2 regions of the Lysinibacillus phoenicis genome follow, and region 2 is predicted to be linked to the other one. Evidence: a T-box and tRNA genes for the amino acid it is inferred to sense, from the RefSeq annotation. Region 2 holds a T-box; the other holds one or more tRNA genes.
What was found. The T-box of region 2 lies ahead of tyrS (tyrosine--tRNA ligase). A T-box ahead of a tRNA ligase gene usually reads a tRNA of that ligase, here a tRNA-Tyr.
Positions count from the first base shown of each region.

Region 1: it has a tRNA-Tyr gene. The T-box ahead of tyrS (tyrosine--tRNA ligase) is inferred to sense a tRNA for this amino acid. The anticodon was not compared.

Region 1 is NZ_JBDFMP010000002.1:3,512,688-3,518,314, reverse strand. Features, by position in the region: gene ABC382_RS19050 (asparagine synthase-related protein) at 1-1,111, opposite strand, end outside; gene ABC382_RS19045 (lasso peptide biosynthesis B2 protein) at 1,108-1,530, opposite strand; gene ABC382_RS19040 (PqqD family protein) at 1,523-1,783, opposite strand; tRNA gene ABC382_RS19035 (tRNA-Leu) at 2,254-2,334, opposite strand; tRNA gene ABC382_RS19030 (tRNA-Cys) at 2,382-2,455, opposite strand; tRNA gene ABC382_RS19025 (tRNA-Gly) at 2,463-2,537, opposite strand; tRNA gene ABC382_RS19020 (tRNA-Gln) at 2,543-2,617, opposite strand; tRNA gene ABC382_RS19015 (tRNA-His) at 2,622-2,697, opposite strand; tRNA gene ABC382_RS19010 (tRNA-His) at 2,733-2,808, opposite strand; tRNA gene ABC382_RS19005 (tRNA-Trp) at 2,821-2,894, opposite strand; tRNA gene ABC382_RS19000 (tRNA-Tyr) at 2,909-2,992, opposite strand; tRNA gene ABC382_RS18995 (tRNA-Thr) at 3,000-3,075, opposite strand; tRNA gene ABC382_RS18990 (tRNA-Phe) at 3,085-3,160, opposite strand; tRNA gene ABC382_RS18985 (tRNA-Asp) at 3,177-3,252, opposite strand; tRNA gene ABC382_RS18980 (tRNA-Met) at 3,256-3,330, opposite strand; tRNA gene ABC382_RS18975 (tRNA-Val) at 3,357-3,432, opposite strand; tRNA gene ABC382_RS18970 (tRNA-Glu) at 3,448-3,522, opposite strand; tRNA gene ABC382_RS18965 (tRNA-Ser) at 3,547-3,638, opposite strand; tRNA gene ABC382_RS18960 (tRNA-Asn) at 3,644-3,720, opposite strand; rRNA gene rrf (5S ribosomal RNA) at 3,737-3,852, opposite strand; rRNA gene ABC382_RS18950 (23S ribosomal RNA) at 3,963-5,627, opposite strand, start outside.
Region 2 is NZ_JBDFMP010000002.1:4,478,145-4,483,771, reverse strand. Features, by position in the region: gene ABC382_RS24010 (helix-turn-helix transcriptional regulator) at 145-855, shown strand; gene ABC382_RS24005 (DUF2626 family protein) at 975-1,217, shown strand; gene ABC382_RS24000 (MBL fold metallo-hydrolase) at 1,278-1,922, opposite strand; gene ABC382_RS23995 (DUF2759 domain-containing protein) at 2,092-2,271, shown strand; gene tyrS (tyrosine--tRNA ligase) at 2,322-3,536, opposite strand; T-box leader at 3,670-3,910, opposite strand; gene ABC382_RS23985 (LTA synthase family protein) at 4,041-5,627, opposite strand, start outside.

The sequences.
Region 1 (5,627 bases), 970 kb from region 2:
TCGTTAAAAGTTGGTCACCACCATAACCTGTTAGGATACTATATGTATTATTGTTTACACTTGACTCTATTAAGGGAGAAATAAATTCACATGTAGGAGCAGTAGCATACGGTTCGTCAAAACGTAATATATTATTCCGAAGATCTTCATACATCAATACTGAATCATAATTTAGAAAAGTACCTTTAGAATTATATTGTTCTAATAATTCCGTTATATATGCACTTTCATCGCATTCCTTTAATTCATCAAAAACAACGCTTACCGAATTAATTTCTCCGTATCTTTGCCCCAATCGTTTTGACACATTAAAAATAGTAGTTGAATCTAAGCCACCGCTTAATAACACCGTATTTCGCTTGCTTTTGTGTACTCTCCTCAAAACTGCTTTGTTCAAAATACTTTCGAATTCTTCAATTAACGCTTCCCGATTAATAGTTGTCTCCTTCACCATCCATTTATCAGAAAATAATTCATCATAATTCACATACTTTATTAGGTTAATTTCCTTATTTTCATAAACAAACATATTCCCACTCGGTAAACGCAAGATGTCTTTATATGGCGTTAAATAGGAATCAACAATTCCATTTGCATTTAGATATTCTTGAAAGTAAACACCGTTCAACTCAGGTGTATTTAGATAACTTTTCAATAGAAAGATATCGCTCGCAACTACTAATTTTGTATCGGTTTTTAAATAAAAGAGCCTTTTTACCCCCAAGGTATCTCTACAAGCCATTAATGTAAAATTCTTTTTATCAAATAGAACAAATGAAAATTCGCCATCTAAACGCTTCACAAAATCCAAACCAAAAGTGTTATAAAGGGAAATTAAATTAGTGAGTAATTCTTGTTCTGTCCAATCAACATTTTCATATACACCATGATTCAAAATATTGTATATCACAATGTCTCCCACTATTAACACATCATTATTTTCAAAAAACACATATGGGGTCGTATTTTGAGCATATGCTGCTTTCAAAACAAAGTTCTGTGAAGATGTGTTGAAATAATTTACTTTTGATTTACTGTTGATCTTAAGATGTCCATTATCATTTATTTCACATTCCGAATTATTAATAAATTCAAATAAGTACCAATTCAACTAGGTTCAACTTCCTTCATATACGAGTTAGAATCTATAATTACTTTCAATGAATCAATATTTTCCATTTCTTCAAACAAATTGTGTCCCTGATACCGAATCCATGCATGTGCCTCTAACGGAAATTTTTTTATCCCTATTACCATGTTTACTGGTATACCATACTTAGATTGAAGTATCTTATAACCAATTAAAGTTTTGTGTATACAATCCGCTTTCCTAGGATACCAACAGCAAACATGGTCTAAAAGAATAAACCATTCCAAAATCTCTTCAGAGTTCTCCTCAGTCAAAGCCTCATTAGAACCATTTATAGAATATTTATTTATATAGCTTCTAAAGACTTTATCAAAACCTTTTCTTCGAATTTGGAAATCTAAAGATATTAATTCTTTGTATAAATATAAAAAATTATACAAATTTAATTAACCCTCCTTTTGACAACGAATTTAAAAATCCATCTAAATCCTTTTGAATAATCAAAATATCTTCATTTGTTTTTTTAGCTATTAATCTGGAAATATCAGAGATTATCGGTGTTCTATCTAACTCTTCCCAAATAAACGAACTAAATTTATCTAGTGCGTAAATTTGATTCGTATAAATATTAATAATCAGATATTCATCCTCTTCTTTATAGGAAAGAAGAAACTTTGATTTTTTTACACGCATCTCTTTACCACTTCCTACTCTTTTACTGTGTGAACAATCTCTAATACTGTTCTTGATTACTACTATACACAGTAATAAGCCCTAGCAGTTTCTTTACTCTTAACATCTTCTTTCTTCCACATAACCGTTTTTTCCCTACTTACTTCATTACGTTTATGATGATATAAACGTAATGAAGTAAAATAATAACTCTTGTGCATATTGATTTTATCCGCATCAATTCCATCAACCTATACATAAATAAAACTGTACGTAGATTGATAACTAACAATCCGCGTACAGTATAAATGTCAACACCAATAGGCTCTTACATATTCGAGAAATCGAAGCTGAGATCGATTTTTCGTTTATCTATCTATTAGTTGAAAACTTGTAATCTCTTAGGAAATACAAAAAGCTCACAAACCTTGATAGTACAAGGTTTGTGAGCTTTCTAAACTTACTAAATGTAACGTATATATACGTAATGATACCGGTGGTCGGGGTCGAACCGACACTCCAAAGGAACACGATTTTGAGTCGTGCGCGTCTGCCAATTCCGCCACACCGGCATAATGGAGATAAAAAAAATCGGATAAACCGATTATCAGATAAAATATGGAGGCGGCAACCGGATTTGAACCGGTGATAAGGGTGTTGCAGACCCGTGCCTTACCACTTGGCTATGCCGCCATCATATTGGAGCGGAAGACGAGGTTCGAACTCGCGACCCCCACCTTGGCAAGGTGGTGTTCTACCACTGAACTACTTCCGCAAAAATGGCTGGGGTACTAGGATTCGAACCTAGGCATGACGGAATCAAAATCCGTTGCCTTACCGCTTGGCTATACCCCAACAATGGGGCGACTGATGGGAATCGAACCCACGAATGCCGGAACCACAATCCGGTGCGTTAACCACTTCGCCACAATCGCCATTGTATTATGATGTTTATTAATTTTATATTTGATGGGGCGACTGATGGGAATCGAACCCACGAATGCCGGAACCACAATCCGGTGCGTTAACCACTTCGCCACAATCGCCATAAAATTAATTGGCAGGGGCAGTAGGAATCGAACCCACACCAAAGGTTTTGGAGACCTCTATTCTACCGTTGAACTATGCCCCTATAGTAAAAAAAACTGGTGGAGGGGGACGGATTCGAACCGCCGAACCCTAAGGAGCGGATTTACAGTCCGCCGCGTTTAGCCACTTCGCTACCCCTCCGGGAAAATGGTGCCGGCTATAGGAATCGAACCCACGACCTACTGATTACAAGTCAGTTGCTCTACCTGCTGAGCTAAACCGGCAAAAAAATATGGTGGGTCAGGACGGAATCGAACCGCCGACACTTAGAGCTTCAATCTAATGCTCTACCAACTGAGCTACTGACCCATATTTAAAAAATAAATGGCGGTCCCGACCGGGATCGAACCGGCGATCTCCTGCGTGACAGGCAGGCATGTTAACCGCTACACCACGGGACCATTTGGTTGCGGGGGCCGGATTTGAACCAACGACCTTCGGGTTATGAGCCCGACGAGCTACCACTGCTCCACCCCGCGATAATACTATGTTGTTATGAAAAATATGGTGGAGGATGACGGGCTCGAACCGCCGACCCTCTGCTTGTAAGGCAGATGCTCTCCCAGCTGAGCTAATCCTCCATCTGGGTATTTAAATGGTGACCCCTACGGGATTCGAACCCGTGTTACCGCCGTGAAAGGGCGGTGTCTTAACCACTTGACCAAGGGGCCTTCGTTTGGAATAAATCAAAGTGCTGGCGGAGAGTAAGGGATTTGAACCCTTGAGACAGTGTTAACCGCCTACACGATTTCCAATCGTGCTCCTTCGGCCACTCGGACAACTCTCCAAGAATGGCTCCGAAGGCAGGACTCGAACCTGCGACAACCTGATTAACAGTCAGGTGCTACTACCAACTGAGCTACTTCGGAATAATTTTAGTATATAGCCTAGCGACGTCCTACTCTCACAGGGGGAAGCCCCCAACTACCATCGGCGCTAAAGAGCTTAACTTCCGTGTTCGGTATGGGAACGGGTGTGACCTCTTTGCCATCATCACTAGACTATTTGAAAGACAATACCTATTATAACATATTTTATCAAAATTACAAGTATATTATAATATTTTATTCTTTCAAAACTGGATAAACGTACATTGACTGCTTCAAACAATTTGGTTAAGTCCTCGATCGATTAGTATTCGTCAGCTCCATGTGTCACCACACTTCCACCTCGAACCTATCTACCTCATCGTCTTTGAGGGATCTTACTTACTTGCGTAATGGGAAATCTCATCTTGAGGGGGGCTTCATGCTTAGATGCTTTCAGCACTTATCCCGTCCACACATAGCTACCCAGCGATGCCTTTGGCAAGACAACTGGTACACCAGCGGTGTGTCCATCCCGGTCCTCTCGTACTAAGGACAGCTCCTCTCAAATTTCCTACGCCCACGACGGATAGGGACCGAACTGTCTCACGACGTTCTGAACCCAGCTCGCGTACCGCTTTAATGGGCGAACAGCCCAACCCTTGGGACCGACTACAGCCCCAGGATGCGATGAGCCGACATCGAGGTGCCAAACCTCCCCGTCGATGTGGACTCTTGGGGGAGATAAGCCTGTTATCCCCGGGGTAGCTTTTATCCGTTGAGCGATGGCCCTTCCATGCGGAACCACCGGATCACTAAGCCCGTCTTTCGACCCTGCTCGACTTGTAGGTCTCGCAGTCAAGCTCCCTTGTGCCTTTACACTCTACGAATGATTTCCAACCATTCTGAGGGAACCTTTGGGCGCCTCCGTTACCTTTTAGGAGGCGACCGCCCCAGTCAAACTGTCCGCCTGACACTGTCTCCTGCCCCGCTAAGGGGCATGGGTTAGAATTTCAATACAACCAGGGTAGTATCCCACCGACGCCTCCTTCGAAGCTGGCGCTCCGAGATCTCTGGCTCCTACCTATCCTGTACAAGTTGTACCAAAATTCAATATCAGGCTACAGTAAAGCTCCACGGGGTCTTTCCGTCCTGTCGCGGGTAACCTGCATCTTCACAGGTACTATAATTTCACCGAGTCTCTCGTTGAGACAGTGCCCAGATCGTTACGCCTTTCGTGCGGGTCGGAACTTACCCGACAAGGAATTTCGCTACCTTAGGACCGTTATAGTTACGGCCGCCGTTTACTGGGGCTTCAATTCGCAGCTTCGCTTGCGCTAACCACTCCTCTTAACCTTCCAGCACCGGGCAGGCGTCAGCCCCTATACGTCACCTTACGGTTTTGCAGAGACCTGTGTTTTTGCTAAACAGTCGCCTGGGCCTATTCACTGCGGCTCTCATGCGCTTGCACGCTCAAGAGCACCCCTTCTCCCGAAGTTACGGGGTCATTTTGCCGAGTTCCTTAACGAGAGTTCTCTCGCACACCTTAGGATTCTCTCCTCGACTACCTGTGTCGGTTTGCGGTACGGGCACCTCTCACCTCGATAGAGGCTTTTCTTGGCAGTGTGAAATCAGGAACTTCGTCCATATGGACTCGCCATCACAGCTCAACGTTACAGTGTGCGGATTTGCCTACACACACGCCTTACTGCTTGGACGCGCATAACCAACAGCGCGCTTACCCTATCCTACTGCGTCCCCCCATTTCTCAAACGGTGAGGAGGTGGTACAGGAATATCAACCTGTTGTCCATCGCCTACGCCTGTCGGCCTCGGCTTAGGTCCCGACTAACCCTGAGCGGACGAGCCTTCCTCAGGAAACCTTAGTCATACGGTGGACGGGATTCTCACCCGTCTTTCGCTACTCATACCGGCATTCTCACTTCTAAGCGCTCCACCAGTCCTTCCGGT
Region 2 (5,627 bases):
ACATAAATACATGAAAAAATTAATATTTATGCCAAAATGAATGTATCTTTTTCAATAATACAATATAATAGAATCAACATGATTATTTTCCTAACACTTGGTAGATGAACATAATTTTTATAAAAACTTAAAGAGGTGAAACACATGATCCATCCATTGAAAATTACGAGTACACTTGCTGATGAAACAAGATACTCTATTTATGAGTATATATTGCAAGAGAAAAAAACAGTCACAGTACAACATATAGCTGATCAATTTGGTATCCATCCAAACGTTGCCAGACTTCATTTAACGAAACTTTCGGAAATCAATATTATTTCTGCTGATTATGTAAAAACAGGTAAAGGTGGAAGACCTGGACGAGTTTATAAAGCTTCAGAGAAAGGTGTATCACTAACATTTCCTAGACGTGACGAAGATCGTTTATTAAAATGGACGATTCAATTAATTCAAGATGTCGGACCATCTGCGTTAACGAAGTGTCAAGAAATTAGCTACCAAGACGGCTACCAGCAAATGAAAAATTATATCAGTGCTGAAATGACATTAAATAATTCTCTTTCCTTCGATGAAAAGCTTCAGTTATTAACTGACAATGCCGCATTAATCGGCTATATTCCACAAATTCAACAAACTGAACTTGGAAAAAAAGTGATATTCTCCATTTTTAATTGTCCATTCCAGGAGCAACTGACAGCACATTCTGAAATTGTTTGTTCATTACATGAATCCTATTTAAAAGGACAATTAGATGCTCTATTTTCTAATAATGAACTTGTGCAAGTTGAAAGTATGATACATAATTGTGATTTATGTAAATATGAAATAAACGTGACAGAAATCGATCACTAGTTTAAAAATCCATTTGTTTGTCACAAAGATCGGAGAAGTTCCAGTTTACAGACACCTTTCATATCATTTATAATGAGTAAGAGATTATTGTGTCGTGGGCAAAAGGAGGGGAAATCTTCATGGATAATATGTATAAAGTTATGGCATTCTGGACAGGTATTTTTGCCGTTATGTTCTACCTTGGTGGTATGAACGAGGTATCGCTATTATTCTTAGGTAATACAGGTTTATTCTTATTATTAGGCTTCTTAAACCTTTCAGAACGTATGTACATGTACATTTTCGGAGCATATTTAACTGTATTCTTCGCTGGCTTCACGTACTATACAACATTCATTCACGTACCTGGTGGCGGTCATTAATACAAAAAATCGCGTATCTCACTACAATTGAGATACGCTTTTTTATATGATGCGGCCTTTTTAAAATCCATTTAAAAATGGATTTGTCTCCATTTCTGCACCTACAGTCGTATAATTACCGTGTCCAGGATAGATAATAGTATCCTCTGGTAATGACAGTAATTTATTATGGATTGAATCCAATAATATTTTTGTCGATCCACCCAATAAATCTGTACGTCCGACACCTTGTTCAAATAACGTATCTCCTACAATCACAAAACCATCTTGCTCAAAAATATAGGAAATACTACCAGGTGAATGTCCTGGTGTAAAAACAGCCTGAAAAACAAAATTACTAATTTCAAATGGCTGTTCTTCTTTGATGATGGTGTCTTGCGCTGGTGCAGCTACTCGATAATCTGGTAATGCAGCATATTTACTAGAGCCATTCTTAGTAGGATCTCCTAGCCAGCTAACTTCCTTTTCGTGAATCCATACTGGGACATCAAACACTTCACGCACAGCATCAACGGCTCCGATATGGTCAAAATGGGCATGCGTTAAAAAGATAGCTAACGGTTTTAAACCATTGCTACGGATTGTTTTAATAAGACGCTCCGCTTCCTCACCTGGATCAAATATAATACATTCTTTTTCTTTATTCGATACGATATAGCAATTCGTTTGGACCGGTCCAAGAGAATAACTTCGTATGTTCATCATAGTTATCACCTCAACTTTCTATTATACAGGCTTTGCCACAATTTGACGATAAATGTTCATAGTTTGCGCTATTTTAGTTCTCGACAAAAATAAGTAGAACGTTTACAATTAAGGAGGAATATTGTTTGCGACATTCATTTTCTGATGTCGAAAGGAGTGTCTATTTTTAATGAACTTATTAATGGTTATTTTTGGTCTAGTAGCGATTTTAGCTGTAGTTGGTACATTCCAAGCAATTAAAGAAAAGAACCTATTAAGCGTTGTTTTCAATTTATTAAGTGCTGTTGTATTTGGATGGTTCGTCATCATGACAATTGTTCACAGCGGTTACCCACCAACATTACACTAAAATTTTAGACAGAAAAAGAGCAGTCTCCACGGAGATTGCTCTTTTTTTCACTACTTATTTAATTTAAGGAATCGTTTCTTACCAATTTGTATCACATCATCATTCATTAGGACGCGCGAAAGGTCATCTAGCGCTAATTTTTCTCCATTCAAAGATACCCCATTTTGCTTGATTAACCGTAAAAACTCACTTTTACTTTGAATATAATCCATTGCCACTAATTGGGGAAGGATATCCTCTACCCTTTCCTTATCAATCTCTAAGAGTAAAACGGGAATGTTTTTCGGTATTTCCTTTCGTTGAAATGCTGCTTCAAAGTAAGTTCTCGCTTCCTTCATTGCTGCAACTCCATGGTATAAAGTCGTTATCACTTCTGCTAATCGCAATTTCAGATCGCGGGGATTCTCTCCCTTTTGAAGTTTATCTTGAATGGCCTGCACTTGTAGTGGGTGCTCATCCGTTGCTAATTCGAAATATTTTACGATTAATGCATCAGGTACTTCCATCACCTTTTTAAACATCATTTCAGGTGCTTCATTGACACCAATATAATTACCTAAACTTTTACTCATTTTTTCAATGCCATCTAATCCCTCCAGTAGTGGCATAAAAATGGCAACTTGTTTTTCTATCCCTCGCTGCTTTTGTAAGTTTCGCCCCATTAATATATTAAACGTTTGGTCTGTTCCCCCTAGCTCAATATCAGCCTCTAGCTCCACCGAATCATATGCTTGCATAAGGGGGTAAAAAAATTCATGCATGCCAATGGGTACGTGCTGCTTGTAACGTTTCTGAAAATCCTCACGCTCTAAAAGTCGAGCAACAGATGTTGTGGCTGCTAGCTGAATGACTTCTTCAAACGACAGCTTTGCTAACCATTCACTATTAAAACGAACCGTTGTCTTGTTCTTATCTAACACTTTAAAAATTTGCTCACAATAGGTTTGGGCATTTTTCTTCACTGTATCGTCATTTAAGGCTGTTCGCCCTTTTGCTTTACCTGTAGGATCGCCAATTCGTCCTGTAAAATCACCGATAACAATAATTGCATGATGACCTAAATCCTGCATTTGCTTAATTTTTCGAAGAACGACTGCGTGACCTAAATGAATATCTGGTGCGGATGGATCAAGTCCTAATTTAATTGTTAAAGGCTGCTGTTTTTTAAATGATCGTTCTAATTTTGCACGTAATTCCTGCTCATCAACGATTTTATCGACACCTTTCTTGATGATCACGAATTGCTCCTCTGGTGTTAAAAACATACAAAACATCTCCTTGTAATATTAAAAATTAATATTGCAAGATCTATAAGAGTTACTTGGGAACCATTAGGAAATAATATCCTCACTTTGTTTAGTTCGCTTCAAACACAAAAAAACGCCTTTAGGATTATTCCTAAAGGACGTTCATGAACGTGTTACCACCTTTTTTCGAGAACTACTCACATAGCTCTCCTCTAAAAGTACAGCCGAAGCGATACCCCTGCAATGATTACGGATGCAACCCCGTCGTAGCCTACTAAATTTTCGGTACGCAGCTCCAAGATGTATTCACTTTAATATCCCTTGCGCCTCTCAACATCCGGCTACTCTCTGTCAGTTCCATTAAAGTTACTCGTTCTTTTCCATGCCTTTACTCTTATACTCCGAAATGCGAAAAACAAATCTTCGTTATGCATATATTTACACTTATTATAATCATATATCCCCTTTTGTCAATAATAATGTAAAAAAGAGAGACCTCGTCATGAGATCTCTCTAATATGATTATTTAACTGAATCCTGCTTTAAATTACCTGTTTTTTCATCATAGAAACGAAGCAAGTCACCATTAATAATCGCATCGGAATTTTCTAGCTCCATTGTGGCACGATCAGCATATGATTGACATGGCTCACCTTCTATTTCTTCGCCAGTTACTTTGTCATAGCAAGCTTCACCAGCATAAACGTATTTATCTGTGATAAAGCGTCCATCACGGAAAATAACAAAGTCCTCATGCTCTGGAGAGAATAAATCTGCCCCCATTTGCATATCTTTTGACGTTTCTACGCCAAGAAGGTGTAAGATTGTTGGACGTAAATCCATTTGTCCTGAAATCTCTGTCATTTCTTTACCATCACCAGATCCTGGGATATGGATGAATAAAGGTACTTCTTGCAGTAATGCATTATCAAATGGTGTGATTTGTTCTTTCCCTAAATATTGTGCCATTGCTTTATTATGGTTTTCAGAAATACCATAATGGTCACCATACATAACGATAATAGAGTTATCATAAACACCTTGATCTTTTAACTGTTGGAAGAAATCTTTTAGAGCTTCATCCATGTAGCGTACTGTTTGGAAGTAACGATTTAAAGTACCAGAGTTCGAATCATATTCAGGAATCATAATATCTTCCGGGTCCAATGTAAATGGATAATGGTTCGTTAGCGTGATCAGTCTTGAATAGAATGGCTGTGGCATATCTTTCATTAAATTAGCTGATTGCTCTAAGAATGGAGTATCTTTCATACCCCAGTTTACAGCTTGCCCTTCTTCAACCGTATATGAATCTATATCGTAAAATTTATTGATTTTTAATGATTGATACATCATGTCACGGTTCCAGAAAGATTTATTATTCGGGTGCATAACATTTGTAAAGTAACCATTTTCTCCAAGGCGTTCTGCCATTGAGTTATACGTATTTCCACCATGCGTGAAAAATACTGCTCCACGGCCTAAACCAAACAAGGAGTTTTCTAAAATAAACTCTGAGTCAGATGTTTTTCCAAGGCCTGTTTGGTGATAGAAATTACTGAAATAATACGTATCTTTATCTTTTGTTAAAGAGTTTAAGAATGGTGTCACTTCATGACCATTCATATCATTATTAATGACAAAGTTTTGTAAGGACTCCATAGACACAACAATTAAGTTGCGACCTTTATATTTCCCAAACATTTCTGGGTTAATGGCTGCCTGATTTGAACGAATATAGTTATTAACTTCAACTAGTTCACTACCATCCGCTAACGCACGTTGCGCAGATGATTTCGATTGAATATAAATGTCATACAAATGGTAATTGTATGTACCAATATTCTTCACTAATAATTCGCGGTCAAAACTACGTGTTAGTAATTGTGGACGCTCTGTTTCTGCTAATCCTAAATTTAAAAATGTCATTGCTACTGCCAATACAAAGAAAGCACGTCGGAACTCAACATTCACTTTAAATGCTTCTTTCATTTTTGGTAAAAATTTATTTGCTAAGATTAAAATAATGACATCAACGAAATATAATACATCCCAAGGTTCAACAATGGCTGCTACGGACGTTCCTAAGTCACTAAAGTTGCTTGTTTG